2 regions of the Halanaerobium saccharolyticum subsp. saccharolyticum DSM 6643 genome follow, and region 1 is predicted to be linked to the other one. Evidence: riboswitches for the same ligand, from Rfam matches in the RefSeq annotation. Region 1 holds a riboswitch; the other holds the start of a gene.
The links. Region 1 has a riboswitch for lysine ahead of HSACCH_RS13165 (diaminopimelate decarboxylase family protein). Riboswitches for the same ligand answer to the same signal wherever they lie in the genome.

Region 1 (9,130 bases):
TTATTATAAAGTTTTAAATAACGCATTTAATACACCCTCTGTAAAATTATTTGGGAATTAACTAAAATCTGCCTACCTATTTTAAAAGCTGACTAGATAAAAACCAGCCAGCTTAAAAATAATATTTTTAATTATAAGCTCTAATTTTATTTCTGCTTAGACTAACTATATTTTCAAAAAATAAATATTTAAAGTTGGCGTAAACTTGCCATTACTTCAGTTTTCTGCTTTGTCTGATCATCTACATCTTTAATCTTTTTAGCAGGAGCACCAGCATAAACTTCACCAGCTGGAACATCATCAATTACAATTGATCCGGCTGCAACAACTGCACCTTCACCAATCTTAACTCCTTCTAAAACAACAGCATTAGCTCCAATCAATACATTATCTTCTACAATAACTGGATCAGCACTAGGTGGTTCTATAACGCCAGCTAAAACAGTTCCAGCACCAATATGACAGTTATCACCAACTGTAGCTCTACCTCCGAGTACTGTATTCATATCAATCATTGTATTTTTACCAATTTTAGCGCCAATATTAATAACGGCACCCATCATTAGTACACAGCCATCTCCAATTTCAACCTGATCTCTAATATGTACTCCAGGCTCAATGCGGCAATTGTACTGGCTGTAGTCAGCTAAAGGTATTGCGGAATTTAATCTATCCATTTCAATTCTGGACTGAGTCAATTTATCTCCCAGCTCTTTTTTAAGTGCTTCTGCATCTTTCAGCTCACAGAAAACAACACCAGAACTATCATCTCCATAATATTCGTAAGTACTTACTGCCTCTTTTAATCCCTCACCTTTTATATAAAACTTAACAGGTGACTTTTTGGTTGAATTCGAAATATAGTCTATTAAATCGTAAGAATCCATATTTTTGCCTCCAATTATATATTTTATAAACATTTTCATGTTAATTTAAGTTTTATCACTTAGAATAAAGATTTAAATTTACAATAAAAGTATTCGTCAAAAATAAGAATTAAAATAAAATGAGATTGGGAGTTTAATTTTAATTCTTAGTTTAATATATCTTTAAAAGTATAAAAACCTGCATCTAAATCTAAAGCTGCCTCAGCACTTATTAAAACACCGCGGGTAAAAGCTTCCCTAGAATAAGCTCTGTGCTTTAAGGTGAGTACTTCTCCAGTGCTGGCAAAATCAACTTCGTGTTCACCAAATTCGGAACCCAGTCTTTTAGAATGCATTTCTAACTCATCTCGATCAATTAAATCTCCGAGCATTATCGCAGTTCCGGAAGGTTTATCTTTTTTAAAGCGGTGGTGAGTTTCAGAAATTTCAATATCCCAGTCCTGATCTACATACTGATTAACCTTATTTATTAGTTCAGATAAAATATTAATTCCAATCGAGAAATTAAAACTCTGAATAACCGGTACCTCTTCTGCCAGTCTTTTTAATTCAGCGAAATCGTCTTGATCTAAGCCTGTAGTTCCAATTACTAAAGCTACCTGCTTTTGCTCAATTACTTTTACAGTCTCTGCAAAGGCTTCTTTTAAAGAAAAATCAATTATTACTTCTGGTTTTTCTAATTCTTTTTCACCAGCCTCATCTTTTTGATAGACCAATTGATGGCCGGCTTCAGAAAATAATTCTTCTATTGCCTGGCCCATGCGGCCGGAATAACCTATAATTCCATATTTCATACAATATCAAGCTCCTTCATTTCACTTAAAAGTAATTCTTGATCTGCTTGACTTAAGTTAACTAAAGGACGACGTAAATTATTATTAGCAAATCCAATCTGCTGCATAGCAAATTTAATTGGAATCGGATTAACATCAATAAAGATTAAGCGCATTAGATTAAGATACTTATAATGTAAGTCTCTAGCAGCCTGATAATCTTCAGCTAGAATATCAGAAGTAATTTTTTTCATTACGCCCGGCATTAAATTAGAGAATACAGAAATAACTCCCTGACCTCCAGACATCATTAATGGTAAAGCCTGGTCATCATTACCTGATAAAACAGTTTTATCACTGCCTGCAATTTCAATTACATTTAGAATCTGGCTCATATCTCCACTTGCTTCTTTGATAGCAACAATATTATCTTCCATCTCTGACATTTTTTTGAAAGTTTCTGGCTCAATATTAACTCCGGTTCTGGAAGGAACATTATAAGCAATTATTGGCAGTTCTGTTTCTTTAGCAATATGTGTATAGTGATCGATTAAACCTGCCTGACTAGTTTTATTATAATATGGAGTTACAATTAGAAGTCCATCCGCTCCATTTTTTTCAGCCAGTTTATTCATTTCAATAACTTTAATAGTATCATTAGTTCCAGTACCTACAATTACCGGTACATCTCCATCAGCCTTTGCAACAGCCATTTTTGTCAGTTCTTCTCTTTCTTCTAAATGAACAGTTGGAGATTCTCCAGTAGTACCCAGCACAACTAATGCATCAATGTCATTTTCTAATTGATAATCTAAAAGTTTTTCAAATAATTCATAATCAACCTCTCCATTTTCCTTAAAAGGAGTGATCAAAGCAGTACCTACACCCTTAAACATATTAATAGCCCCCTATAATAGTATTCGTATAATCTTTAAAATTCTCATCTCTTCTAATCTGTTTGACTTCTCCATCAATTGTATATAAAAATTCTCCATTTTTAAGCATTCCATTGTAATTAAAGCCCATTGCATGTCCGTGAGCTCCTGTATCGTGAATCACAATTAAATCACCCAATTTACTCTTAGGTAGTCTGCGGTCAATCGCAAATTTATCATTATTTTCACAGAGTGAACCAACTACATCATAATTTTCAAATTCTTTTTCTGCCCGAGCTTCTGCATCAATATTTGTTAAGTGGTGATAACTTCTATACATTGCAGGTCTCATTAAATCTGACATTGAAGCATCTACCCCAAGGTATTTTTTATATGTTTCTTTTTCTTTAATTACCTCGGTTACTAAATAGCCTGATTCTCCTGTTATATAACGACCTGACTCCATAAAAATCTTTGGTTGAAGCCCATTCGCTTTTAGAACCTTATCATATGAACCTTTTACTTCTGCAGCTATTGCTTTCACATCAACAACTTGGTCCTCTTGATAGGGAATACCAATTCCACCACCAATATTAATGAAATCAATTTCTACTTTAAATTCTGAAATTATTTCTCTGGCAAATTCAAAGATCATCTCGGTATATTCTCCAAAAATATCTGAGCTATTTTCATTGGAAACAACCATCGTATGCAGTCCAATTGAATTTATACCCTGCTCTTTTAAAAAGGCTACCGCATCTTTAATCTGTTCAGCAGTTGAGCCAAATTTTGACTCTTTGGAATCACCCATTATTTCATTTTCAATTGAGCCAGGATTTAATCTAAAACAGATATTTTCAGGAATAATATCATTTTCAAAAAGCTCATAAATATCTGCGGCCCAATCAATATTGATGATACAACCTCTGTCTACAGCGTATTGATAGGCATCAACTGTTGTCAGATTAGAAGTAAACATTATATCTTCACCACTAAAACCAACTTCTTCTGCCAGCTGTATTTCTGTAACAGTTGCTGCATCAACTCCACAACTATTTTCTTTCATTATTTTTAGAATATGTGGATTAGGATTAGCCTTAATTGCAAAGTATTCTTTAAAATCCACCCAGTTAAAAGAAGAAATTAAATTGTTTAAACGATCCACAATTATTCTTTCATCATAAATATGGAAGGGTGTTCCATATTTTTTTACTGTTTCCCTTATTTTGTTCTCTGCTATAGTTATTTTTTTCATAAATCTACTCCAATTTTTAATTTTTTTATTCCTTAAAATTATTTTATCATAACTAGACTCTAAAAGAAAAATATATACTTATATAACAAAAACTCAGCGAAATCGCTGAGTTAAATACTTAATCAGAGAAATCACCTCTTCCATCTTTTGAGATAGCTCAACATCAGCAGCCTGGATAAAACTACTAATGACAGTTCTGCATATTTTTTATACAGACCCAGCAGACAGCCATTAAACCCTGACTGAAAACTTCGGCGAATCAGCTTTTTTTAAACAACAGCGGTTTAAGCTAAAGTTGAAAAATACTAATCTAAATTCGCGCCTCTACCCCATCTAATTGATGAGGCATTTTCCTATTAAATTTATTATAATTTACTTTGTTTAAGTATATATAATAGAAGGAAACTTGTCAAGAATTATGGCAATTTTTGTGTTTATTTTGTCTGAATTATAAAAATTATTTTAGCTTAAAAATCACTATAAAGACGTCACTTTTTTTAGAAATATTCTGCGAAGTATCCTTGTATACATTCGATAATCGGTATTTTTAATTGATTTTAAGTGAAATATATATTAAGATTAATTTGTGATAGTTTAATGATATAAAATTTTTTTGAGGAGTGAGAAGTTTGAACAAGTATATTAATGATGTTATGGAAAAAGTAGTGGCAAGAAATCCAGGTGAGGCAGAATTTCATCAGGCGGTGGAAGAAGTTTTAGAATCACTGGCTCCAGTTTTTGATAAACATCCTGAATACGAGGCAAATGGTATTTTAGAAAGAATTGTTGAGCCGGAAAGACAGATTATTTTCCGTGTTCCCTGGGTTGATGATCAGGGTCAAACACATGTTAATCGCGGCTTTAGAATCGAATTCAACTCTGCTCTTGGTCCCTATAAAGGTGGCCTCAGATTTCACCCTTCAGTGTATACAGGTATAGTTAAGTTTTTAGGTTTTGAACAGGTCTTTAAAAATGCTTTAACCGGACGTCCAATTGGTGGCGGTAAAGGTGGAAGTGATTTTGACCCTAAGGGTAAATCTGATCAGGAAGTTATGCGTTTTTGTCAGAGCTTTATGACAGAGCTGGCCCGTCATATTGGAGATAAAACTGATGTTCCTGCTGGTGATATTGGTGTTGGTGGTAGAGAAATCGGTTATCTTTTTGGTCAGTATAAAAGAATTAAAAATAGATATGAAGCTGGGGTTTTAACTGGTAAAGGTCTTGACTGGGGTGGAAGTCTGGTACGTACTGAAGCTACAGGTTATGGTCTGGTTTACATATTAGAAGAAATGCTTAAAGATCACAAAATTTCTTTAAATGATAAAAAAGTTATTATCTCTGGTTCCGGTAATGTTGCAATTTATGCTAACGAAAAAGTAACTCAGCTGGGTGCTAAAGTTATAGCAATGAGTGACTCTTCCGGTTATTTATATGATGAAAATGGTATTGACCTTGAGTTAATTAAAGAGATTAAGGAAGTTAATCGCGGTCGGATCAAAGAATACTTAGCAGAATATCCAGATGCAGAATACTGTGATAACTGTACTGATATCTGGTCAATAGAATGTGATATTGCTCTTCCCTGTGCAACTCAAAACGAAATGGATGCAGCTGGCGTGCAGACTTTAATCGATAATGGGGTTATTGCAATTGGTGAAGGTGCAAATATGCCTTTAACTCCAGAAGCTGTTAAACTTGTTAAAGAAAATGATCTCTTCTATATTCCTGGTAAAGCTGCAAATGCTGGTGGAGTTGCAACTTCTGCTATCGAAATGACTCAAAATGCTATGTTTGATGAGTGGACTTTTGATAAGGTTGATCAGGAACTGCAGAAAATTATGGTTAATATCTATAAGGATGCAAGTGCAGTAGCAGCTGAATACGGTATGGAAGGTGACCTGGTTGCAGGTGCCAATATTGCCGGTTTCCTAAAAGTTGCCAATGCCATGTTAGATCAGGGTGTAGTCTAAACACTTTAAATTCTAAAAGTAAATAAAATCCTATACTTAAATCATCCCCTTCTGGTAGACAGATTACCCAAAATCTGTTTTATCAGAAGGGTTTTTTTATGTAAAATTTTACTATAATTATTTTTAACTCTATATTTTTAGATACTCACTTCTTAAAAAATTCCTCACCTAAAGCTTTCCCCTGGCTAAAAACAATTCTCATGTCAGCTTTATTAAATAATTCGCTAATAATCTAAAATACTTGGATACATATTGACCTAGTGAATAAATTAACCTATAATGACGAGTATATTAAAAATAGATAACATAAAGCTAACATCAGATGGTAATTTCAAAAAGGAGGAAAATAATTATGAAAGAAAAATCAATTGAGTTAAAAACAGAAATTCCTGGCCCAATTGGTCAAAAATCAATGCAAAAAAGAAAAGAATATATTCCACAGGGAGTATATAATTTAGCCCCACTAGTTGCCAGCAAAGCTGAGGGAGCAATATTAGAAGATCTTGATGGAAACAAATATCTAGATTTTGTGGGTGGAATTGGAGTTCTTAATGTTGGCCACAATGCACCCAAAGTAGTGGAAGCAATTAAAAAGCAGGCAGAAGAATTAATCCATAGCTGTTTTCATGTGGCAGCTTACAAACCATATATTGAGTTAGCAGAAAGATTATCTAAATTAAGTCCCGGTCCTACTCCCAAAAAGACAATGTTTGCAAATAGTGGTGCAGAAGCAGTTGAAAATGCAATTAAGATAGCTAAAAAATATACTGGCAAATCAGCTATAATTGCTTTTGATTATGCTTTTCACGGGCGGACTCTAATGACTATGTCCTTAACAAGTAAGGTAAAACCTTATAAATTTGGTTTTGGGCCTTTTGCACCTGAAGTTTATAAAGCTCCTTATGCTTACTGCTACCGTTGTCCTTTTGGTCTTGAGTATTCAGACTGCAATCTAAAGTGTGTGCAAAATTTTGCTGAAATCTTTAAAAGAGATATTCCAGCTGAAGAAGTAGCTGCTGTAATTTTAGAACCTGTTCAGGGTGAAGGTGGCTTTATCTCTCCTCCTAAAGAATTTATACAGGGAGTTAAAAAAGTATGCGAAGAAAATGATATTTTACTGATTGCAGATGAAGTTCAGACTGGTTTTGCCAGAACTGGAACTTTCTTTGCGGTAGAAGATTATGAGATAGAACCAGACATAATTACTACAGCTAAATCTATAGCAGGCGGAATGCCTTTAAGTGCTGTTATTGGTAAAAAAGAAATTATGGATGCACCTCAACCTGGAGAAATTGGAGGTACTTATGGCGGTAATCCAGTCAGCTGTGCAGCTGCTCTAGCTGTTTTAGATATAATTGAAAAAGACAAATTAGTAGAAAGATCCAATAAATTAGGAAAGAAAATGAAAGTTAGATTAGATGAAATGAAAGAAAAATATTCGATTATTGGAGATCTAAGAGGTAAAGGATTTATGCTGGCTGTAGAATTAGTTAAAGATACAGAAACTAAAGAACCTGCAGTTGAAGTCAAATCTGAAATTATAGATGAATGCTTTAAAAACGGACTGATCCTGGTTGGTGCAGGTTTGCATAGTAATGTAATTCGCTTTTTAGCTCCAATCTCAATAACTGAAGCACAGCTGGAAGAAGGTCTTGATATTTTAGAAGCAGCATTTGCTAAATTTGCTTAATCATATTTAAGGAGGGAAGTTAAAAATGAAAAAAGAAAATTTTAATAGGGTTTTATCTAAAAAAGATACACTGGCATTATCGTTTGGGGCTATGATTGGATGGGGTTGGGTTGTCTTAGCAGGAAATTGGATTAAGAGTGCTGGAACTTTAGGTTCTATAATTGCCTTTTTACTGGGTGGGATTATGGTTGTATTTGTTGGTCTTACTTATGCTGAATTAACATCGGCAATGCCCAAGTGTGGAGGTGAACATGTCTTTAGCAAGCGAGCGCTAGGGAAAAATGCCTCTTTTGTCTGTACCTGGGCGATTATTTTAGGTTATGTTTCAGTAGTTGCCTTCGAAGCAGTTGCTCTGCCGACGGTAGTTGAATACCTCTTTCCCAGCTATCTCAAGTTTAAAATGTACACAATAGTCGGTTATGATGTTTATTTAACCTGGGCTTTAGTAGGAATAGTTGCCTCTATTATTGTTACAGTCTTTAATTATTATGGTGTCAAACCACTGGCAGTGATGCAGGGAGCAGTTACGATCATGGTCGGATTAATCGGATTATCTTTCTTTGGTGGCGCAGTTGCTAATGGAAGTGTGCAGCATATAGAACCGTTTTTCATTGATGGCATGAAAGGGATTTTAACAGTTGCTATTATGACGCCGTTTATGTTTGTCGGTTTTGATGTAATACCACAGGCAGCAGAAGAAATTGATATGCCTTTTGATCAGCTGGGAAAACTCTTAATTACTTCAGTTTTAATGGCGATAGTCTGGTATATTATGATTATTGTAGGAGTTGGACTTGCTCTACCAAAATCAGCTTTAGAGACTTCTTCTATTGCTGCAGCTGATGGAATGCGGGCAGTTTTCTTTAATAGTTCCTGGGCCTCAAAAGCGATGATAATTGCAGGAATTGGAGGAATCATAACCAGCTGGAATTCATTTTTCGTAGGTGGCAGTAGAGCAATTTATGCTCTAGCTGAATCAGGTCAATTACCTCCTTTTTTGGCTAAGCTACATCCAAAATATAAAACACCTACAAACGCTGTTTTATTAATTGGAATCCTCTCTTCGCTCGCCCCATTATTTGGAAGACCAATGTTAGTCTGGCTGGTTAATGCTGGTGGTTTAACAATTGTCTTAGCTTACTTTATGGTGGCTCTTTCATTTTTAGTTCTGCGTTATAGAGAACCAGAGATGCCGAGACCATATAAGATAAAAAATGGAAAAATTGTTGGATATATAGCTTCAGCATTAAGTTTAGGTATGATCCTATTGTATCTTCCAGCAGCACCTGCAGCTTTAGTCTGGCCCTATGAGTGGATGATAATTATTGGCTGGAGTGTTCTTGGAGCTATTTTCTTTGTATCTAATAAATTATATTCAGTTGAAACTACTGTTGATCAATCAGTATTAGAAGGCAGTGAAACAATATAAAAAATTTAATAATTTGTTTAAAGGAGAAGTATATATGAACAGTATAAAACTTCATGGAGATAAAGTGTTTTTTGGAGAAGGAAGTATTAGAGTATTAAGAACACTAAAAGGTAAAAAAGCATTTGTTGTTAGCGGTGGAAATACCATTAAAAAAATGGGTTATCTTGATCGCGTCTTTGCTGAACTAAAGGCAGCCGGTTTTTCTATCAAATGCTTTGATAAAGTAGAACCCGATCCAAGTATAGAAACTG
Region 2 (9,130 bases), on a different contig from region 1:
AGAAATATCTAATTTAATTGGAGAACTATACTTTTTTAAACAACGACTGCAGCTTAAAATTAACTCAGCTTCTAATATACCTTTAACAACAAATGAATCTCTAGTGTTATAGATTTCTAGATCAAGCTGAACAGAATCTTTTATTTTTATGTCCCGATCTACAAATTCTAGATCCGGAAATTCAAGCTCCAGTGAGACATTTTTTCTGCCTCCGATTTCTTTTAAATCACTGAGGTTTATATACAATTTATTTGATCACCCCTGTAAATAGCCACGTTTTATTATATAAAAAGTAGCCTAGACTGTCAAGAAAAATTTTTATTTTACCAGTTCCATTGTATCTTTAGCAATTACTAATTCCTCATTTGTAGGAACTATCATAGCTTTAACTTTAGAATCATCTGTAGAAATCAAAACTTCTTTTCCGCGACAATCATTAGCTTCTTTATCAAGTTCAACTCCCAAATATTCAAGCCCACTTAAAATATTTGCTCGAGTATCAATCGAATTTTCACCTATACCTGCAGTGAAGACTATTGCATCAACTCCACCCATTGCCGCTGTATAAGCACCAATATATTTTTTAACCCTGTAATCAAATAATTCAAGCGCAATTTCTGCCTGATGATTACCTTCTGCAGCTGCATCTTCAACATCACGGGAATCACTGCTGACACCAGAAACTCCAAGCAATCCACTTTCTTTATTCAAAATATTATCAATCTCTGAAGGCGTCATATCTTCTTTTTCCAGAAGGAATGGAATAATCGCTGGATCAATATCTCCACATCTTGTTCCCATCACTAAACCCTCAAGTGGAGTTAAACCCATACTTGTATCTACAGATTTACCATTTTTAACTGCAGCTACACTAGCACCATTACCTAAATGACAGGTTATGATTTTAAGTTCAGATAAATCTTGATCCATCATTTTAGCAGCTCTTTTAGCAACATAACCATGGGAAGTTCCGTGAAAGCCATATCTTCTTACACCATATTTCTCATAATATTCGTAAGGAAGAGCATAAATATAAGCTTTTTCCGGCATAGACTGATGGAATGCTGTATCAAATACTCCAACTTGTGGTTTATCAGGCATTAATTCTTGACAAACCTTAATCCCCATAATATTTGGAGGGTTATGTAAAGGAGCTAAATCTGCTACATCTTCTAATTTTTTTATTGCTTGATCATCAATTATTGTAGACTCTGCAAAAGCTTCTCCACCATGAACAATTCGATGTCCGACCGCCTCAATTTCATCCATGTTTGCCAATACACCATGTTTTTTTGAGATTAAGGTTTCAATTAATAACTCAATTCCCACCTTATGGTTAGGGATATCTTTTTCAATTACTATTTCTTCCCCTTCTCCACTTTCATACTCTAAATATGATCCATCAATTCCTATTCTTTGGATAAGACCCTTTGCCAATACATTTTCTGTTTCCATATTAAACAACTGATACTTCAAAGATGAGCTGCCGCTATTAATTACAAGTATTTTCATTCTTTACCTCCTATTAAAATTTATTATATGTAATTATTTATTCACTTTGAGCTTGAACCGCTGTAATTGCTGTTAAGTTAATAATATCGTCTATTGAACAGCCTCGAGAAAGGTCGTTAATCGGTGCTGCAAGGCCCTGTAAAATTGGTCCTACTGCAGCTGCACCTGCCAGTCTCTGGACTAGCTTATAGCCAATGTTACCTGATTGTAGATCAGGGAAAATTAATACATTTGCTTTACCGGCTATCTTACTATCTGGAGCTTTTCTGCTGCCTACACTTTCAACCAATGCCGCATCAACCTGCATTTCACCATCAATTTTCAAATTAGGTGCATTTTCATGCGCTATTTCTACTGCATTTCTAACATTATCTACGTTTTCGTGTTTAGCACTGCCCATAGTTGAAAATGAAAGCATTGCTACTCTAGGTTCAAAATCTAATAATCTCTCAGTTGTATCAGCTGTAGCAATTGCAATTTCTGCCAACTGTTCTGAGTTTGGCTCAGGATTTACTGCACAATCTGAAACAACCAGTACCCCTTCTTCTCCAAATGATTTATCTTTTAAGACCATTATAATCGCACTTGAGACTGTTGAAATCCCCTCTGCAGTCTTAACAATTTGGAAAGCGGGTCTTAATACATTACCAGTCGGGTTAGCTGCCCCAGCAACCATTCCATCTGCTTTTCCAGTATAAATCATCATTGTTCCAAAATACATTGGATCTTTAATTGCTTTTTCTGCATCTTCTTTACTAATCCCTTTGTGTTTTCTTAGTTCATAAAACTCATCTGTAAATTCTGAAACATAGTCAGAAGTTTCAGGATCAATAATTTTAATACCACTTAGATCAACACCATACTTTTTTGCATCATTTTTGATAGATTCAGTATCTGCTAAAATTATAATCTTAGCAATTTTTTCTGCTTCTATTTTTGCGGCGGCTTTAATTATTCTTTCATCTTCACCTTCGGCAAAAACAATTGTCTTTAAATCAGAAGCAGCTTTTTCCTTAAAATTCTTAATTACATCCATTTAAAATTTCCTCCCCCGTATTTTGAAAAATAACTTATTTGTTCTTTCTATATATATTTGCTATTATATATATAATACTGTGTTAAAGTTCCAAATCCTTTTTTATTAAAAGAAGTTCGAAAAGTAAAACTTTTATGTAAATTATCAATATATTGATAAAATTCGATTAAAATTGAGGTGTTGCTTTATGAAGACAACTGCATTAATAGTTGAATATAATCCTTTTCACAATGGCCATCAATATCATCTTAATCAAAGCAAAAAAATTACGGAAAATGATAATCTAATAGTCATCATGAGTGGTAATTTTACTCAGCGTGGAGATGCCGCTATTCTTGATAAATGGGCCAGAACCAAACAGGCTTTAAGCTGTGGTGCTGATCTGGTAATTGAGCTTCCTTTAATTTATAATATTCGCAGTGCTGAATACTTTGCCTATTATTCTATCTTAAGTTTAGACAAAAGCAATATTGTAGACTCTATTGTCTTTGGAAGTGAAGCAGGTAATATAGAAATCATATCAGCCATTGCTTTGGCTTTAATTAATGAAAGTCCAGATTTCAAAAAAGCACTACAAAATTATTTAAAAAAAGGATTTAATTTCCCGACCGCTAGACGCAAAGCACTACTTGATACCTATCAAAGTTATAATGAATTAAAAAAAGTTGATCCAGAAAAAATAAGAAAAATATTAGCAGCTCCTAATAATATCCTTGCTATAGAATATTTAAAATCCTTATTGCGTTTGAATTCTAAGATTAAAGCTCACACTATTAAAAGAGTGGGAACAGATTATTACAGTCAGGAAGTCAATAAAAACTATGCAAGTGCTTCTTTGATTAGAAATTTAATCAATAATCGGCCACAAAAAGAGGCATTAAGCGCTAGTAAAAAGTTAATGCCAGAAAAATCATGGAATATCTTAAAAAATGAAATTGAATCAGGAAGATTTGTTAAAAGTGATTCTCAAAATCAAATTATATTAAAAACAATTGATTTAATAAGACGTTTAAAAGCTGAAGATCTAAAAAAATATAAGGGTGTTGCTAACGGCTTAGAAAATCGTTTTATCGAAAAAGCAGCAGCTGAATTTAACCCAGAAAAGTTTTTAAACTCTTTAAAAACTAAAAATTTAACAGAAACTAGAGTTAAGAGAAAAATACTGCAGATTTATTTTTCAATGAAAGCTGCAAAAATTAATCTAGTGGAAACTAATGCTCCTCACTATTTAAGAGTTCTCGGGGTTAAAAAAGGTAAAGAATATTTGCTATCTAAACTGCAATCTGAATCTGAAACAGAAATAATTATTAATCCTGCTGAAAAAATTAATACAATTAATATAAATGATGATCAAGCTCTAAATCTATCTCTAAGCTATGATTTACTGGCAAGTGATCTTTATGCACTTCTTTATCAAAATTTAGAGCATAGTCAATCCCGCAGAGATTTTCATCAGAAATTAATTAAAATTTAATATCTTTTTCCAGATAATTTATAATATCAGAAATTGTTTTAACCTCAAGCAGCTCTAATTCACCAGCATATTCAGCCGCTGTTTCATAATTTTCCGTAGGCACAACAAATAAATCTACTCCTGCTTCTTTTGCCGCCATTATTTTATATTTAACTCCATCTATTCGACCAATTTTACCATCTAAGCTAACAGTACCGGTTCCCGCTATCCTGCGGCCATTAGTAATATCTTCTGGAATTAATTGATTATAGATTTCCATTGTAAAAACACTGCCAGCTGAAGGACCAATTATATTTTCAGTTTTAAAATTTACCTCGCCTGGAATATCATATTCTAAACCTTTAGAACTAATCAAAACTCCAATTGATGGATTTCCTTTATTGCCCTCAAGTTCTAAAGTTTCTAGATTAAATGTTAATTCTTCTTCATCTCGTAAAATTTTTATTTCTACTTTGTCACCAATATCTCTGTTTTTAATTATATTTACAGCATCTGCAGCCATCTCAACCTTTTTATCATCAACTGCTTTAATCAAATCACCTTTTTTTAGATTATTATAAGCAGATCCTGTTTCTAAAACTTCAACTACTTCAGCACCTTCACCAGATACCTCAACTTCGAACCCTGCCTGCCTAAAAGCTACTGCCTGTGCCTGAAGTTTACTTTCTTCCATTAGCTCAGCCATTAACTCTATATATTCGTTCATATCCATATTTTCGGGAAGCTGATCAGCTATTGATGTTAATTCCTTATCTTCAGGTGAAAAAAGAGAAATATAAAAATAATCCCAGGCCATAGCCCGTTTACTGCTGACCGCAGTTAATAAAAATTCTCCTTCATTTTGGTATCCATCTTTTACTTCAATCATTGGTGATAATTCTGTTGCAATTCCTGGTTCCATCACCTGGTATGAAACAGGGAAAAAATGACTTACCACAAATATAATTAAAATTATTCCAATTAGTCTAGAATAAAACTTTTTTGAATTTTTATTTCTCATATATATCTTCCTTTTTATTTCAATTTTTTTTAACCAGCATTACTATTATATATTATAAATACTCTTTAATGCAAAATTTTTCTCGGATTCCTTGACATAAATTATTTACTAAGTTATAATTTATATAAATTAAATATTTGAGATTGATTAGAAATTTAACTAATCATAAAAAATACCTCATCAGCTGATGAGGTAGAGGTGCAGAAAAGATCAGTAACTTTTGAGTTTATCCAGAACCAGGATTTTAAATTAAAAGTGAAAGGTTTTTCTGCCGAAGTGGTTTTTTTATTGGTTCAAAAATACCACTGGGGCTGTATATAAAATATGCAGAACTGTCATAATAATTTTTTATTATGTTGTGCTATCTCATGTCAGTTTAAAGAAGATGAGGCGATTTTTGCTATTAACCCGGCATATCGCCGGGTATTTTTTATGCCTTTAAAATTAGTTACTAATCAAAACAAAAAACTAGGAGGCTTTATTATGGAAAGTTATGGTATTATTTCTCTGCTACCACCACTACTTGCAATTATTTTAGCCTGGTGGAGTAAACAAGTTGTATTATCACTATTTTTAGGAGTTTTTGCAGGTGCATTAATTACAAATGCCTATAATCCTCTGTTTGCTTTTATGCATACATTAGATGATTACATTTTAGCTTCACTTGCAGATTCTTGGAATGCTGGAATTATTTTATTTTTACTAGCAATGGGTGGAATGATCGGAATAATTAACAAATCAGGTGGAATTATTGCAATTGGTGAATATGTTGCAAAAAAAGCTAATTCAGTAGTTAAAACTCAGTTTGCTGCCTGGTTAATGGGTGTACTTATCTTTTTTGATGATTATGCAAATACTTTAATTGTTGGAAATACAATGCGTCCAATTACTGATAAAATGAAAATATCTAGAGAAAAATTGGCTTTTATTGTTGACTTAACTGCTGCTGCAGTTTCTAGTATTGTACCAATTTCAACTTGGATTGCTTTTGAAGTTGGTGTAATTAAAGATGGATTTGATTCTTTAGGACTAGAAATGAATGCTTATGGAACTTTTGTTCAAACTATTCCTTATCGTTTTTATAGTATCTTTGCTCTGGGCTTTGCTTTAATTATTATTTTTACAGCTAAAGACTATGGGCCTATGCTAAAAGCAGAAAAAAGAGCCCGTTCAACTGGAGAAACTTTAAGACCCGGCTCCACTCCAATGGTTTCACAGGAGATGGAAGAAATTGAGCAACCAGAAGGTGAAAGTTTTACTTTTGCAAATTCATTTTTACCTATAATTGGTGTTATTTTAGTTACTTTAATTGGTCTCTGGTACAATGGAGGTGGCTTAGAGGCTGGAACTTCTATTAGAGATGCTTTTGGAAACGCAGATGCAAGTATTGTTCTGCTTTGGGCTGCGATTTCTGGTAGTTTTATTGCTGGAATTTTATCTTTTGCAAAAGGAATCCTTAACATAAGTGAAACTGTAGATGGCTGGATTGATGGAGCTAAATCAATGTTTATTGCTTGTTTGATACTTGTTTTAGCATGGTCAATTGGAAGTATTACTGAGGATTTAGGAACTGCAAATTATTTAGTTTCAATTTTAGAAGGTAATATAATACCTGAAATTGTTCCTTTAATGATTTTTATTTTCTCAGCTTTTATAGCTTTTACAATCGGAAGTTCCTGGGGTACAGTTGCAATTGTAATGCCTCTGGCTATTCCATTGGCTAATTCAATTGGCATTCCAATGTTACCAACTATTGCTGCAGTTTTAACTGCAAGTGTAATGGGAGATCACTGTTCTCCAATATCAGATACAACTATTATGTCATCAACTGCTTCGGCTGTAGATCATATGGATCATGTTAGTACCCAGATGCCATATGCCCTAACAGTAGGTTTAGTTGCTGCTTTATTTGGATTCTTACCTGCAGGTTTCGGTTTTTCAGCTGTTTATTTATTACCTTTAGGTCTAGTTGTTTTATACTTAATTGTGAGCATCATTGGTAAAAAAGCGGATGAAGTAATTTAGTCTAAAAAAATCTATTCATATAGTTAATAAACCGCTGTCAAATTGACAGCGGTCTTTTTTTATCTATAAATTTTTCCAATTTTAGATTCCGGCATTGGATAAGAAAAATAATAGCCCTGAATATAATCGTTGTTCATTCGATTTAGCTCTTTTACTTCAATTTCTTTTTCTACTCCTTCAGCAATAGTTTTCAAATTAAGTAAATGAGCAATATTAATTATTGATTCAACAATATTTTTACCGTCATCATTTTTAGTCATGTTTCTGATAAAAGATATATCTATTTTTAAATAATCTAAAGGGAATTTTTGCAAATAGTTAAGGGAGGAATATCCTGTCCCAAAATCATCGATTGAAATAGAAAAGCCCTTTTCTTTCATTTTTTTCATTACTTTTAAACTGTGATCTACATCACTCATTGCACTTGACTCTGTAATTTCAAAGTTTATTAAAGAGTTATTAATACCACTATTATCAATAATCTGATATATTTTCTGCAGATGTTTACTATCTTCAATCTGCTTTGGAGATAAATTAATAGATATTGGTACAACTTGATATCCACTCTGAATCCACTTTTTTAAAGAGTTAACAACTTTAGAAATTACAATTAAACCAACTTTTTTTATTAATTGTGAACTTTCTAAAATAGGAATAAATTTTGAAGGATAAATAATTCCTTGGTCTGAATCCTTCAATCTAAGCAATGCTTCCATTCCAAACAAACTATGGTCACTTCTTTTATAATATGGCTGATAGTAGACTAAAAAATCATCATTTTTTACTGCTTTATCCAATCTTGCTTCCATTTTATTGAATTTTCTTATTTGCGTATTCATTTCTTGATTAAAAAATGCATAATCATTATTTTTAATATTTATCAGAGCGACTTCAGAATTTGAAACTAAATTTTTAGCATTTTTAGAGTCATCTGGATAAACTGCAACTCCTATTCTCGAATTTAGCATAAAAGTTTCTTTATTATAATTAATAGTATCAGTAAATAATTCCAGAATTTTCTTGACTATATTATAAATTTCATTGGTTGATTTAATATCATTAATAATTAGAGCAAAATTATCTCCACCTAAATATGCTAAACTATTATTCTCATCAATTTTTACACAATTATTTTTATCATTTATATGTAAATTTATTAAATCCGCAATTAAATTAATTAATGTTCTTTCATTATTTGAATTATTATAAATATCATTTAAATGTTTTATCTTATCAAATTTAATAACTAAAACAGCAATTTTTTCTTCCCTTTTATTGGCTTCAATTAAATTATCAATTTTACTCTCAATATAACTTCTATTTGGTAAACCAAATATCAGGTCATAATTAGATATATATTCAATCTGTTTTAGTAACTTTTTGTTCTGAGTGATGTCTCTACCTACAGAAATAAAATTAATTATTTCATTATTATTATTCTTAATTGGGGTTATCGTCTGCTCAGAATAAAAATATTCATCATTTTTCTTTTGATTGATAATTACATCATTGAACACTTTACCGGCTTTTATTGTTTCCCATAAATTTTTGAAATACCTGTCATTATGTTTATTTGATTTAAATAGAGAAGGTTTTTCTCCTATCACTTCATCTCTACTGTAACCTGTTATTTCTTTAACAGTTGTATTTACATATTCGACAACTCCCTCAGCATCAGTAATAACTACCCAATTATCAGTTTCATTAATTGCTTTTACTAATTTAAACATTTCTATTTCATGCTCAACATTTTTAGTTAAATTTTTAGCTATAGAAATTATTTCTATGGTATTTTCGTCTTTCTTAATTTCTACATTATTCCAAATACAGTTAATTGTTGTCCCATCATTTCTAATCAAATGACTTCTAAAATTATCAGGGAGACAATTCATTTTCCCTTCTTGCCATTTAAACCAGAGATTTCTATCTTTTTCTGAAATTATAGTTGGAATAAATTCCTTATTTATAATTTCATTTTTTTCACAACCCAAAAGTTCAACTGCATATTGGTTTAAATCAATAATTTTCCCATTTTTATCCCAAGTAATATAAACTATAGGAGAATTTTTGTAAATTGCATCTA

Region 2: it holds a riboswitch for lysine, as region 1 does, so the genes downstream of both, HSACCH_RS06995 (Na+/H+ antiporter NhaC family protein) here and HSACCH_RS13165 (diaminopimelate decarboxylase family protein) in region 1, are expected to answer to the same signal.

Annotation. Positions count from the first base shown of each region.
Region 1 covers NZ_CAUI01000023.1:643,357-652,486, forward strand. Annotated here, with positions in the region: gene HSACCH_RS13145 (aspartate aminotransferase family protein) at 1-26, opposite strand, end outside; gene dapD (2,3,4,5-tetrahydropyridine-2,6-dicarboxylate N-acetyltransferase) at 189-887, opposite strand; gene HSACCH_RS13155 (4-hydroxy-tetrahydrodipicolinate reductase) at 1,034-1,681, opposite strand; gene dapA (4-hydroxy-tetrahydrodipicolinate synthase) at 1,678-2,556, opposite strand; gene HSACCH_RS13165 (diaminopimelate decarboxylase family protein) at 2,558-3,790, opposite strand; lysine riboswitch at 3,936-4,125, opposite strand; gene gdhA (NADP-specific glutamate dehydrogenase) at 4,420-5,760, shown strand; gene gabT (4-aminobutyrate--2-oxoglutarate transaminase) at 6,113-7,450, shown strand; gene HSACCH_RS13180 (APC family permease) at 7,476-8,879, shown strand; gene HSACCH_RS13185 (iron-containing alcohol dehydrogenase) at 8,914-9,130, shown strand, end outside.
Region 2 covers NZ_CAUI01000015.1:350,985-360,114, forward strand. Annotated here, with positions in the region: gene HSACCH_RS06970 (YceD family protein) at 1-246, opposite strand, end outside; gene HSACCH_RS06975 (acetate/propionate family kinase) at 319-1,512, opposite strand; gene pta (phosphate acetyltransferase) at 1,550-2,548, opposite strand; gene HSACCH_RS06985 (tRNA(Met) cytidine acetate ligase) at 2,736-4,022, shown strand; gene HSACCH_RS06990 (YlbL family protein) at 4,012-5,022, opposite strand; lysine riboswitch at 5,208-5,394, shown strand; gene HSACCH_RS06995 (Na+/H+ antiporter NhaC family protein) at 5,506-7,047, shown strand; gene HSACCH_RS07000 (bifunctional diguanylate cyclase/phosphodiesterase) at 7,107-9,130, opposite strand, start outside.